DNA from 2 places in the uncultured Idiomarina sp. genome. Region 1 is predicted to be linked to the other one. Evidence: predicted binding sites of a transcription regulator. Region 1 holds the regulator's gene; the other holds the start of a gene.
The links. Region 1 encodes FliA, which starts transcription of late flagellar genes. Its sites were predicted from a motif close to CTAAAGNTNNNNNNNNNNNNGCCGATA; they were not measured.
Positions count from the first base shown of each region.

Region 2: the regulator FliA is predicted to act here: its motif matches at 3,686-3,712, upstream of ABNS04_RS01775 (VC2046/SO_2500 family protein).

Region 1 is NZ_CAXGLS010000026.1:24,150-30,179, reverse strand. It holds gene flhA (flagellar biosynthesis protein FlhA) at 1-190, shown strand, start outside; gene flhF (flagellar biosynthesis protein FlhF) at 212-1,513, shown strand; gene ABNS04_RS07925 (MinD/ParA family protein) at 1,561-2,433, shown strand; gene ABNS04_RS07920 (RNA polymerase sigma factor FliA) at 2,426-3,151, shown strand; gene cheY (chemotaxis response regulator CheY) at 3,188-3,571, shown strand; gene ABNS04_RS07910 (protein phosphatase CheZ) at 3,583-4,323, shown strand; gene ABNS04_RS07905 (chemotaxis protein CheA) at 4,337-6,030, shown strand, end outside.
Region 2 is NZ_CAXGLS010000003.1:70,502-76,531, reverse strand. It holds gene ABNS04_RS01795 (pirin family protein) at 1-820, shown strand, start outside; gene ABNS04_RS01790 (response regulator) at 817-2,463, opposite strand; gene ABNS04_RS01785 (NAD(P)H-quinone oxidoreductase) at 2,569-3,531, shown strand; tRNA gene ABNS04_RS01780 (tRNA-Tyr) at 3,542-3,626, opposite strand; gene ABNS04_RS01775 (VC2046/SO_2500 family protein) at 3,743-4,225, shown strand; gene xerD (site-specific tyrosine recombinase XerD) at 4,262-5,161, shown strand; gene ABNS04_RS01765 (thioredoxin fold domain-containing protein) at 5,173-5,895, shown strand; gene recJ (single-stranded-DNA-specific exonuclease RecJ) at 5,892-6,030, shown strand, end outside.

The sequences.
Region 1 (6,030 bases):
TCAACAGCAAGAGATGAACGGCGAGCCATCCGTTTTACTGACATCTGGGCTCCTTCGTTCAACGATGGCGCGTTTTGCGCGACACGCAACAGACGGAATGCGGGTACTGAGTTACCAAGAAATTCCAGATGATAAACAGATTCGAATTGTGAGCTCGATTGGTGGACAACAACAACCAGCAGCTCAATGATAGGGGGATTGACCTGTGAAAATGAAGCGCTTTTTTGCTGAGGATATGCGTCGTGCGTTATTGCAAGTAAAGGAAACGCTCGGACCCGATGCCGTTATCATGTCGAATAAAAAGGTCAACGGCGGCGTTGAGATCGTCGCGGCAATCGATGGTGATGCCGAGTCACCTGCGGCGCCACAATCTGCACCGACGCCTGCACCTGAGACAGAGTCCACGCCAGCCAATTCGCTTGCCGAAATTTTAGCGCGCCAGGCGGAGTCGCAAGCTGCGCCATCACAGCCCCAGCAGACATATAGCGAGCCGGAGCCTCAAATGACCACCTCAGCGAATGATGAACCAAGTTGGCAAGAACCCGAGCTCGACAATCATATTCCAGATTATGTGGGCGGCGGCAGTGCAAGTGAAATCGCTGAACTAAAATCGCAAATCAAAGGTATTCAAAATCTGTTGCAACATCAGTTGAGCGGTTTGATGAAGCAGGAAATCGAACGCGAAGAACCGATGCGAGCATTACTCGTTAAGCGCCTAATGACAATGGGGATCAGTGAGCGTATTGCCGATCAAATCGCATGCTTTATTCCCGAAGGCGATGATATCGAGGATAGTTGGGAGCAAGCGCTACAGCTTCTTGAAGGTCAGCTCAATACCACCCATGACGATATTTTGACTCGTGGCGGTGCGGTCGCTTTAGTCGGGCCAACGGGTGTTGGTAAAACCACCACCATCGCCAAGCTCGCTGCACGTTATGCCCAGCGTCATGGATCTGACTCGGTCGCTTTAATCACCACGGACACGTTCCGTATCGGCGCCAGTGAACAATTAAAAGTTTATGGTCGTATCATCGGCTGCCCCGTAAAAATCGCAAACGATGCAAAAGAACTTGCTGATGCCATGCTGAGCCTGCGTGATAAGCGTCTGATTCTTATCGATACGGCGGGTATGGGCCAACGCGATAAGCGCTTGAGCGAACAGCTTGGACAAATTCTGCAGAATAAACGTCTCAGAATTCGTCCTTATTTGGTATTATCTGCTACAGCGCAGACACAAGTGCTAAACGATACCGTCAAGCAATTCAAAACACTGCCGCTAGCAGGGTGTATCTTTACTAAGCTAGATGAGTGCTTAAGCTTAGGTGAGAGTATCAGTGTTGCTATCGAACAAGGTCTCGCCGTCGGTTACTTGACTCATGGTCAACAAGTACCCGAGGACATCCGTGTAGCTGATGAACATTATATGGTGACCGAGGCTGAGCGCTTGTATGATAAAAGCATTTGTTCGAATGTGTCAGACATGCCAAAATCAAGTTGGCAGGCGGTCCAGTGATGGGCCTTAACGAATCAAGCATCAACCAGCAGTATGAGTTAGAGCGCATGGATCAAGCAAGTGGCTTAAGAAAGATGAAACAGAGCAAAGTCAAAGTCATTGCAGTAACCGGTGGTAAGGGCGGTGTGGGTAAAACCAACATCTCTTTAAACATGGCGATTGCGATGGCCGAACAAGGCAAACGCGTATTGGTATTGGATGCCGATTTAGGTCTCGCCAATGTCGACGTGATGCTTGGGCTGCGCGTGCAAAAAAATCTTTCACATGTGCTCAGTGGACAAGCCGAACTGAGAGATATTTTGATTGAAGGCCCCGCCGGTATCAAAATCGTGCCCGCCACCTCCGGAACGCGCTCAATGATAGAGCTGAACGAGACTCAGCACGCCGAACTTATCCGCGCTTTTAGCGACCTACAAGGTGATTTTGATGTCTTGGTTGTCGATACCGCCGCCGGTATCGGTAACACGGTCGTACGCTTCGCACGCGCCGCGCAAGATGTATTACTTGTGGTGTGTGATGAACCGACTTCAATCACCGATGCGTATGCATTGATGAAAGTGCTCAGTAAAGAGCAGGACGTATTCAAATTTAAAGTGGTTGCCAACATGGTGCGTAATTTGCGCGAAGGGCAACTGCTATTCAATAAGTTGACTAAAGTCACAGATCGGTTTTTAGATGTCGCGATAGAATTGGCCGCCATAATTCCGTTCGATGACAATATTCGTCTGGCGGTACGCAAACAAAAACCGTTGGTCTTAATGCAGCCTCGGTCTCCCGCGTCATTAGCAATTAAAGCCCTTGCGCAGCGTGCGCTCGACTGGCCAGTGCCGGCGCAGCCTGGCGGGCATCTCGAATTTTTCCTTGAACAATTAATAGGATCGGCCGATAACGGTAAGAAGCAGGATGTTGCCAATGAATAAAGCGGCTGTTTACAGTGCCCATGCCGATAATCGCCAAGCGATTATCGAACAACACACGGGTCTCGTGAAGCGCATAGCTCATCACATGATGGCGCGTCTTCCCGCGAGCGTTCAGGTCGATGATCTGATCCAATCCGGCATGATTGGCTTACTGGAAGCAGCACGAAACTTTGACAATAGCAAAGGCGCGAGCTTTGAAACCTTTGCGGGCATTCGTATTCGCGGCGCAATGTTAGACGAGATACGCCGTGGTGACTGGGCGCCGCGCTCAGTGCATCGCAATCATCGGCGTGTACTCGAAGCGATTCGACAGGTCGAAAACGAAACCGGGCGTGATGCCAAAGATGTCGAAGTTGCCGAAAAATTAGAAATGCCGCTCGAGGAATACCACGCTATTTTGCGCGATGTAAACTCGGGACGAATTATCGGAATTGAAGATCTAGGCGTCTCCGAAGATGCTATTATGCCCGAGCAAGTAACCGGTGCAAACTACGAGCCGCAGAAAGACGTTGAAAACGATGCCTTTCATCGCGCACTGGTCGAAACTATCTCGGGTTTACCCGAACGTGAAGCATTAGTGCTTTCGTTGTATTATGATGAGGAACTTAACCTGAAAGAAATCGGTGAAGTTCTCAGCGTGAGCGAATCACGCGTGAGCCAAATTCATAGCCAAGCAATGATGCGCTTAAAAACACGCATGCAGAGCTGGGTAGAGTAATTATCGTAGTAATCGAGAGCCCAAGTGGAGGGAGCTTTGGATAAAAACATGAAAATTCTTGTTGTTGATGACTTTTCAACAATGAGACGAATCATCAAAAATCTTCTTCGTGACCTTGGATTCACCAACATCCAAGAAGCTGACGATGGCAACACCGCATTACCGATGCTCCAACAAGGTGACTTTGATTTTGTCGTAACTGACTGGAACATGCCGGGGATGCAAGGTATCGACTTACTTAAGGAAATTCGTAAAGACGATGACCTCGCGCACTTACCCGTGTTAATGGTCACGGCCGAAGCCAAACGTGAGCAAATTATTCAAGCCGCACAAGCTGGTGTGAACGGCTACATTGTGAAGCCTTTCACCGCTGTAACGTTGAAAGAGAAGCTCGATAAAATCTTTGAACGTATCAGTTAGTGGGCACGGCTATGGTAAAACCATCAGCAAGCATATCGCTCAAGCAAGCGAAGCAATTGGTTGAGTGGCTTGAAGCGGGAGAGCAGTCTAAAGCCGATCAATGGCTAGACGATTTCCATCAAGAGCATGATGACAAGTTGTTCACCTCTGTCGGGCAACTCACCCGAGACCTGCATGAAGCCTTGCAAGACTTCCAACTCGATCCGCGTATCATGCAACTGACACAAGACGATTTGCCCGATGCGCAGAATCGTCTGCAATATGTGATTGAAAAAACAGAAGACGCGGCTAACCGCACGATGGACGCCGTCGAAGCCTGTCTGCCCATGACGGATGAGATGCATCAGCGCGTAGAGCAGGTGATGCCTGCGTGGCAGCGCCTCATGAGCAACGATATTCAGTTAAATGAATTCAAAGAAATGTGTCATCAAGTCGATGCGTTAATGCGCGAATGTGGACAAAACATGCCGCAGATCCATGGTTTGATGACAGAAGTGCTCATGGCGCAGGACTATCAAGATATTACCGGTCAGATCATCCGTCGGGTGATTCAACTCGTAGAAGACGTTGAGAAAAATCTGATCGAGCTGCTCAAGTTGTTTGGTGAAGAGCAAAAATCTCAAGCTAAACAAAATGTAAAAGCAGTCGATAAGAATGCAGCAGAAGGACCGATCATAAACCCTGAGCAACGCGACGATGTTGTAGAAAATCAGGATGACGTGGACGACTTATTATCAAGCTTAGGTTTCTAGGAGAGAGCAGCGCATGAGCTTTGAGATGGACGAAGAGATCTTACAGGATTTCTTAATCGAGGCAGCAGAAATCCTCGAGCAGTTATCCGAGCAACTCGTTCAATTAGAAAACGACCCCGAAAACAAAGATCTCCTCAATGCGATTTTTAGAGGATTTCATACCGTAAAAGGGGGCGCCGGCTTTCTTGCCGTTTCGGCACTGGTCGATACCTGTCATGGTGCAGAAAACGTGTTCGATACCTTGCGTAACGGACAACGCACAGTCACGTCTGACCTCATGGACGTGATCCTGCAAGCGCTCGACACCATCAATGCCCAATTTGCTCAATTACAAGCGCGAGAGGAACCCGAAGCCGCTGACAGCGAGCTCCTCGAAACCCTCCACAAGCTCTCCCAACCCGAATCTGAAGACGACACCGCCGCCGACGACGCCGCCGCCGACGCCGCCGACGACGACGCCGACGTACGTCGCGCCTCCGGCGCGACAAATGACGTCGCCGCCGATACCAACGTAGGTCGCGCCTCTGGCGCGACAAACGATGCCGAAAACACAGTCGACGACATCCAAGAAGACGAATTCGAAGCCCTGCTCGACGAACTCCACGGCAAAGGCCAAGGCCCCGGTGCCTCAAAAACAGCCAATAAAAAAGAAGCACCAAACACCCACACCGATAACGACGAGATCACAGACGACGAATTCGAAGCCTTGCTCGACGAACTCCACGGTTCGGGTAAAGCCCCAACCAGCGCAGAAAAACAGCAAGAAGAACAAAAATCAGCCAGCAAAAGCGACAGCGACGAAATTACCGATGACGAGTTTGAAGCGCTGCTCGACGATCTGCACGGCAAAGGCAAGGCCCCTAAAGTCAACAAAACCGCAGAAAAGCCAGCGCAACAACCTGCAGCAGCCAAAAAGCCCGAGCCTCAAAAAGCAGCGCCTAAAAAGCCCGAGCCGAAAAAAGCTGAACCATCAAAAGAACAAGCCAAGCAGCCGGCGAAAAAGCCCGCCGCGCCGCCACCACCGCCCCCAGAAACCACTGTGCGAGTGGATACCAAGCGTCTTGATGAGATCATGAACATGGTCGGTGAGCTCGTGTTAGTACGAAACCGCCTGTTAAGCCTCAGCAACAGCGACGATCAAAAGCACGAAGAAATGAGCAAAGCCATCGCCAACCTCGATGTCGTAACCGGCGATCTGCAAGGCTCGGTGATGAAAACCCGAATGCAGCCTATTAAGAAAGTCTTTGGCCGCTTCCCGCGGGTCGTGCGTGATCTGGCACGTAGCCTGAAAAAAGAAATTAATCTCGAGATGCACGGCGAAGAAACCGACCTCGATAAAAATTTAGTCGAAGCACTCGCTGACCCACTGGTGCATTTGGTGCGCAACTCGGTCGATCACGGCATCGAAATGCCCGATGAGCGCCAAGCAAAAGGCAAACCCCGCGAGGGAATGGTGACGCTATCGGCGTCACAAGAGGGTGACCACATTATGTTGTCTATTAAAGACGACGGTGCGGGGATGGATGCCGAAAAACTCAAACAAATCGCAATTAAGCGGGGCGTTCTCGATGAAGATGCCGCCGCGCGTATGTCCAACGAAGATGCCTACAATCTGATTTTTGCCGCCGGTTTCTCAACCAAAGAGCAAGTGTCGGATATCTCGGGTCGTGGCGTCGGAATGGACGTGGTAAAAACCAAAATCAGTCA
Region 2 (6,030 bases), on a different contig from region 1:
ATTAAAACGCGTTAAGGGGATAGCGGCGCAAGACGGAGCGGGTGTTAAGCTATCTCGCATTATCAATCAGCCTGGCTTTAAACATCAGGACCCGTTTTTAATGCTGGACGAATTTCGCTCAGACGATCCCGATGATTATATTGCTGGTTTTCCACCACACCCTCACCGTGGTTTTTGTACGTTAACTTATATGCTGGCGGGTGAAATGGCTCATGAAGACTCGGTCGGCAACAAAGGGCTTGTTGGAGCGGGAGGTGTGCAGTGGATGAAAGCGGCTCGAGGAATTATCCATGCTGAAATGCCCAAGCAAACAGAAGGTCTTATGTGGGGGTTTCAATTATGGATAAACCTACCTGCCAAATTTAAGATGGATGCGCCCGAATGGTTCGACTACAAAGCAGATGTCATTCCAGAAGTTCATCTTCAGCAAAGTATGTTGCGATTGATCGCGGGTCGTTATGGCGAGCAAGAAGGACCGGTAAATTTACCTGAACAGCGTTTTTTAGTTGCTGACTTACGTTTTTCTGAAGCCAGCAGCGAAAAACTGGATATCATGGCCTACACAACGCAATTGCTATATGTGTATCAAGGCTCGATTACGCTTGACGGTGAGCAAGTTGAACGAGGCGAGCTTGTGGTCTTCGACGGCCCATTGAACACCAGTATTATTCATGGGGAGCAAGGCTCCGGCGTTATGTTGTTGTTGGGAGATGCAATAGGTGAACCTATCAGCCAATATGGTCCCTTTGTCATGAATACGACACAGGAGATAGAGCAAGCTATTCGTGATTACCAACAGGGAAGGCTGACTGAGGCTTAGCTAAGGTTAAAACGAGCAGTTTGTTTAATCAGCTGCTCGTAACGAGCGGCATGTGAATCCGTTAACGTTAAACCTTGTAGCGTACGTAAACATGAGAGGCATTCTTTTTTCAAGAAGCCAATTTCTTTATTCGAGTTTGCTTCGGCACAATATCGAACAGCAGCCTGTATAAAGTTAAGAGCGGCGCCGCTGTTGAGAGGAGCTACTTTTAGTGCTTCTCGGAAACTGTTGAGTGCTTCCTTATAAAAGCGCTCTTCATATTCTTTGATGCCGCGTTCATGTAGCTGTCGGAATTGACTGCGACGTTGTTCAGATCGTTTTACTCGATCTTTTAACAGACGGTCAGTGTATTCATCAACGGAGAACAGCTGTTGATACTGCTTCATAATGTCATCCGCTTTTTCAAATTCACCTAAATCCATCAAAATAGCGACGATATCGAAGCTTACTTCCTCAGGCAACGAGTGGCCTGCTGCTAAATCAACACCAAAAATTTGGTTAAGTCTGTCTTGAGCTTCGCGTAAGCGTCCGTTGAAAGCGTCGATGCGTGACAGTAATACGGACTCGATCGTTTCAAAAGCGATATCTGAATAAACGAGGTTTTCATCGTAGCGCGCACGCTGCAATTCCATGGTCGCTTCAGTTTGATATTTCGCTACTTGCTGGCGCGTTTCCGCATGCTCGGCGGCATCTAAGATGGAACGTAGGTAATTGCACAGATGTTGCACGTTACGATGAACCGAAGTACGGGCGATTTGTAGCACATTGTTCATCGCTTGCTTGGCTATTTCGTAATTCTCTGAATCACGTGCGATGCGTGCTAGTAGGGTCTGCCGCTCGATCGAGAACGGCGCCATAGAAATGGCCATGCGGGCACTATCGAGGGCATCATCGAGTGCCGCCTTGCTGAGGTGACAGCGCGTTCTCAGATCGTGCGCTTCAATCGCATTCGGCATTTTTTTTATAACAATATTTAACAGTTCGAGAGCATCATCAGGGCGTTGCTGAAGTAAACGCGTTTCAGCCAGCTTTAAACTCGCCCAACTCTGACCACCTTCTTCCAATAAACGGGCAATCGCGGCATCAGCGGCCTCAAGTTGACCTGTTTTATTAAACAGTTCAATTTGTAATTTTTGACAGTAGTTGGCATAGCGACTTTGAGCGTCGATATGTTTTTGACAAGCGGTAATACACTGCTGATAGTCTTTATTAAACAACGTTTTGAATACATCTCTTAGCCACATTCTGCGTTTATAAGCTCTTAATAAACGCGCATGTAGAACGCGGTGTGAAAACGGTTTTGTCAGATAGTCGTCGGGCTGAAGCTCAAGTGCACTGAGTACCATTGGTCGCGTGTTGTCGCCAGTGATGATAAAAAATAGCGTTTCAGGCTTAAGCATACCGCGCTGCCGTAACTCCTCGAGCACTTGGCGACCGTTTTTTCCTCGGCCTAAATTGTAGTCGACCAACATAATGTCGTAGGGTCGGCGTGCATAGGCTGCAATGCCCGCTTCACCGGTTCGTTTAGCGTCGACTTCTTTTGCACCGAGATTAATCAAAAGCCCCTTCAACATGACTTGAAAGGCTTTTTGATCCTCAATGATTAGGACACGTTTTTCCGATAAATCCAGTACTTCGCTCATACCGTAGACACTAATAGAAGAATTAATGAAAGCATACTGTCAAACATAAATTATGTTAAGTCTCTACTCGGTTTAACGCGCAATTTAAAGGGAAATAAGTAAATTATGAGAGTAGCATCCATTAAAGAAGGGCAAATTGAGTGGAATGAAGCGGAGCTATCAAAGGAACTCAGTGCTCACCAAGTAAAAATTGAAATTAGCCATGCGGGTATCAATCGCGCTGATCTAATGCAGGTCGCAGGAGCCTATCCACCTCCGCCGGGAGCGTCAGACATTCCCGGGCTCGAGTGTTGTGGTCAGATTGTCGCTGTTGGCGATCAAGTGGATACTTTTGCAGTGGGGGACGATGTCTGCGCTTTGCTTGCCGCTGGGGGCTATGCTCAGCACGTCATTGTTGATCAACAACAAGTACTCCCGCTACCTCAAGGGTGGTCGAAAGCGCAAGGAGCAGGTTGGTTGGAAACTTTCGCGACCGCATATCTCAATGTTTTTCAATTGGCGCGTGTTAAACCGTCAGAGCGAGTGCTGGTGCATGCGGCAGCGGGAGGAGTTGGCACATCCCTGCTTCAATTATGCAAAGAGAAAGGAATTAGTACGGTCGCGGTGGTAGGAACTGACGAAAAGCAAACTTTTTGTCAAAAGCTGGGCGCGAGTTTGTCGATAAATCGACATCATGAGCGAGACTGGAACGCTATAGAGAAAGAAGGTGTTGACGTGATATTGAATCCCATCGGCGGTGACTCTATTGCCCGAGACCAACGCTTTTTAAATACCGAAGGTCGCATCGTGCTAATCGGTTTAATGGGGGGACGTGAGGGCCAGGTCGACTTTGGACGAATGCTAATCAAGCGACAACGTATCATCGGCTCAACGCTCCGAGCACTCTCCGCTGAACGCAAGGGAGCCATTTTGAGTGAATTGTGGGCGGAATTTGGAGACGCATTCAATGCGCGTCGCGTTATGCCAATGATTGATCAAGTGGTGCCAGCAACGGATGTGAATGAAGCGATGGACTACATGCGCGAAAATCGAACGTTTGGAAAAATAGTATTGGATATGAACGCTTAATAAGAAGAATTGGTGGAGGGGGCAGGATTCGAACCTGCGAAGGCTGAGCCGTCAGATTTACAGTCTGATCCCTTTGACCGCTCGGGAACCCCTCCATCAGAAGAGCGCGTATGATAGCAACCTGAACTCTGTTGTAAAGGGTAAACTAAAAAAACTCATTGTTTCTCGTACTTTGCCGATATGACTGATATGTCAGTCAGCGGAGTTAGCAATGCAAGTGGTACGAGAACCACAATTGGATTCCTTTGTTAAAACAGCAGAGTCGTTTGCCAACGAAGCAATCAATGACGGTTTTGCCGCGACTTTTGCTTACTGGGTATCGGCGCTGAGTGATAGGCCTGCCGTTGAAGGGATGACACCACCCGAGCCGAACTGGCAACGAAGGATTGGTGCTGCACGACCACGCCCACTGGATGCTGGCGGTCATTATAAATTGCCGGCTGGCGTTTATAACGATGCTTCTGAGCTGACCCAGCAGCGCCTTGTTGATGCCTTGAATCCGCAACCTCTTGTCTTAGACGCGTCGCCCAATCGTCTGCCATTGGAACTCATTGCAAACTTGGATTGGCAAACGAGACAGCGTCGTCAACGTAGCAAGCTCGTCAAGCAACAGCCGCAGCGACGCTCCAACCCATCTCGTTTGTACGATGTTTTGCAGTCAATGGGTATAGAAGATCAGCAACCTCTCATGTAAGCTGACATCTTTCCAGTTGTCAGTACAAGAATGGGCATGAAAATTCATCCACAAGATGCAGAGCGTATTGAGCAATTTGTTGAGCATTTATGGCTTGCTCACGGTGTGAGTGAGAATACGCAAGCAGCTTACCGCAGTGACTTAAAGAAGTTTTGCGAGTTTTTGGCACAACACAGGTTGGGTCTTCATCAGGTAACATCTACGGTCGTGCAAGATTATCTGCTTTGGCGTCGCTCTCAGGGTCTGTCACCGCGGAGTACATCACGGTTTTTGAGTGCTATGAAAAAGCTGACGCCATACGCCATAAAGTCAGGCTGGTTTGTCACCGATCCGATCGCTAAGCTTAAACGTCCTAAAATGAGCCCCGCAGTACCTCACTCACTGACTGAATCCGATGTGTTGTCCCTATTAGATGCACCTGATGTCGATACGCCCATTGGTTTGCGCGATAGAGCGATGCTCGAAGTATTGTACGCAACCGGTTTGCGAGTAACGGAACTGGTCCGGTTACAATATGACCAAGTCTCATTGGCACAAGGCTTGGTGCGCGTTGTCGGTAAAGGTGATAAAGAACGGTTAGTGCCGTTGGGTGAGGAAGCTATCGAATGGCTATCGCGGTATATGAAGTCGGGTCGTCCAGTCCTCAGCGAGCGTCAGTCGGGGTGGGTGTTTATTACTCAGCGAGGGACGTTGTTAACGCGGCAAGCTTTTTGGTATCGGATCCGAACCTATGCCGAACAGGCCCAGATCAATAGCCATTTGTCGCCTCATACACTGCGTCATGCGTTTGCTACTCACTTGCTTAATCATGGCGCTGACTTGAGGGTACTGCAAATGTTGCTAGGGCATAGCGATCTGTCAACAACACAAATTTATACACAAGTAGCAAAAGAGCGCTTGCAGCAAATGCATGCAACGTTCCATCCACGAGGATAATCGAGGTCAATATGAAGTTGTTTCCTAGTCTTAGCGCCGTTGCGGTGTCGTTCTTGTTTTTGTCGGTCAATGCGCTGGCTGAGCAACAGCCAGACGTGAGTAAATTGGAACGTTTGGGTGTCGAGATCTCAACTATAAAGCCAGCGGGCATTGATGGCCTGTATGAGCTGTCCACTAATCAGGGAATCGTTTACATGACCGCTGATGGTGAACACTTGCTAGTCGGTAACCTGTATCAGTTGGGTGAGGGCGCACCGTTGAATGAAACTGAGCAGGCATTAAAGGCATTGCGAAAAGAAAAAGTGGCTGAACACCAAGATGAAATGATTGTTTATCCATCATCTAAGCAACAGTATGCCATTACTATTTTTACCGATACAACCTGTGGCTATTGTCGGAAATTGCATCACAACTTGGGAAGTTATCTTGATAAAGGCATTACTATTCAGTATTTGGCATTTCCGCGGGGTGGCCTAGCTTCGAAGGGCGGACGGGAATTACAGCAAGCTTGGTGTGCAAAAGATAGCGCCAAAGCGTTGTCATCACTATTCAATGATCAAGCGATCCGCGCCACTACCTTATGCGATAATCCCGTCGCTGAACACTACCAGCTAGGACAAATGCTGGGTGTAACAGGAACGCCCGCCGTAGTTTTACCGAGCGGTCGTATGTTGCCCGGAATGCGAACAGCAGATGCAATCATTGATGAAATTAAAGCTGATAACGAGTTATGACGTTCAAAGTAGTTAAGCGTTATCCGGAGCACTTCGCCGAACAGCTACCAGCGGACTGGCCTGCGATCATTCGACAAATTTTAGCGCATCGAGGGGTTACTCGACCCGAACAACTCGATCTTCGTTTGCAGGGTA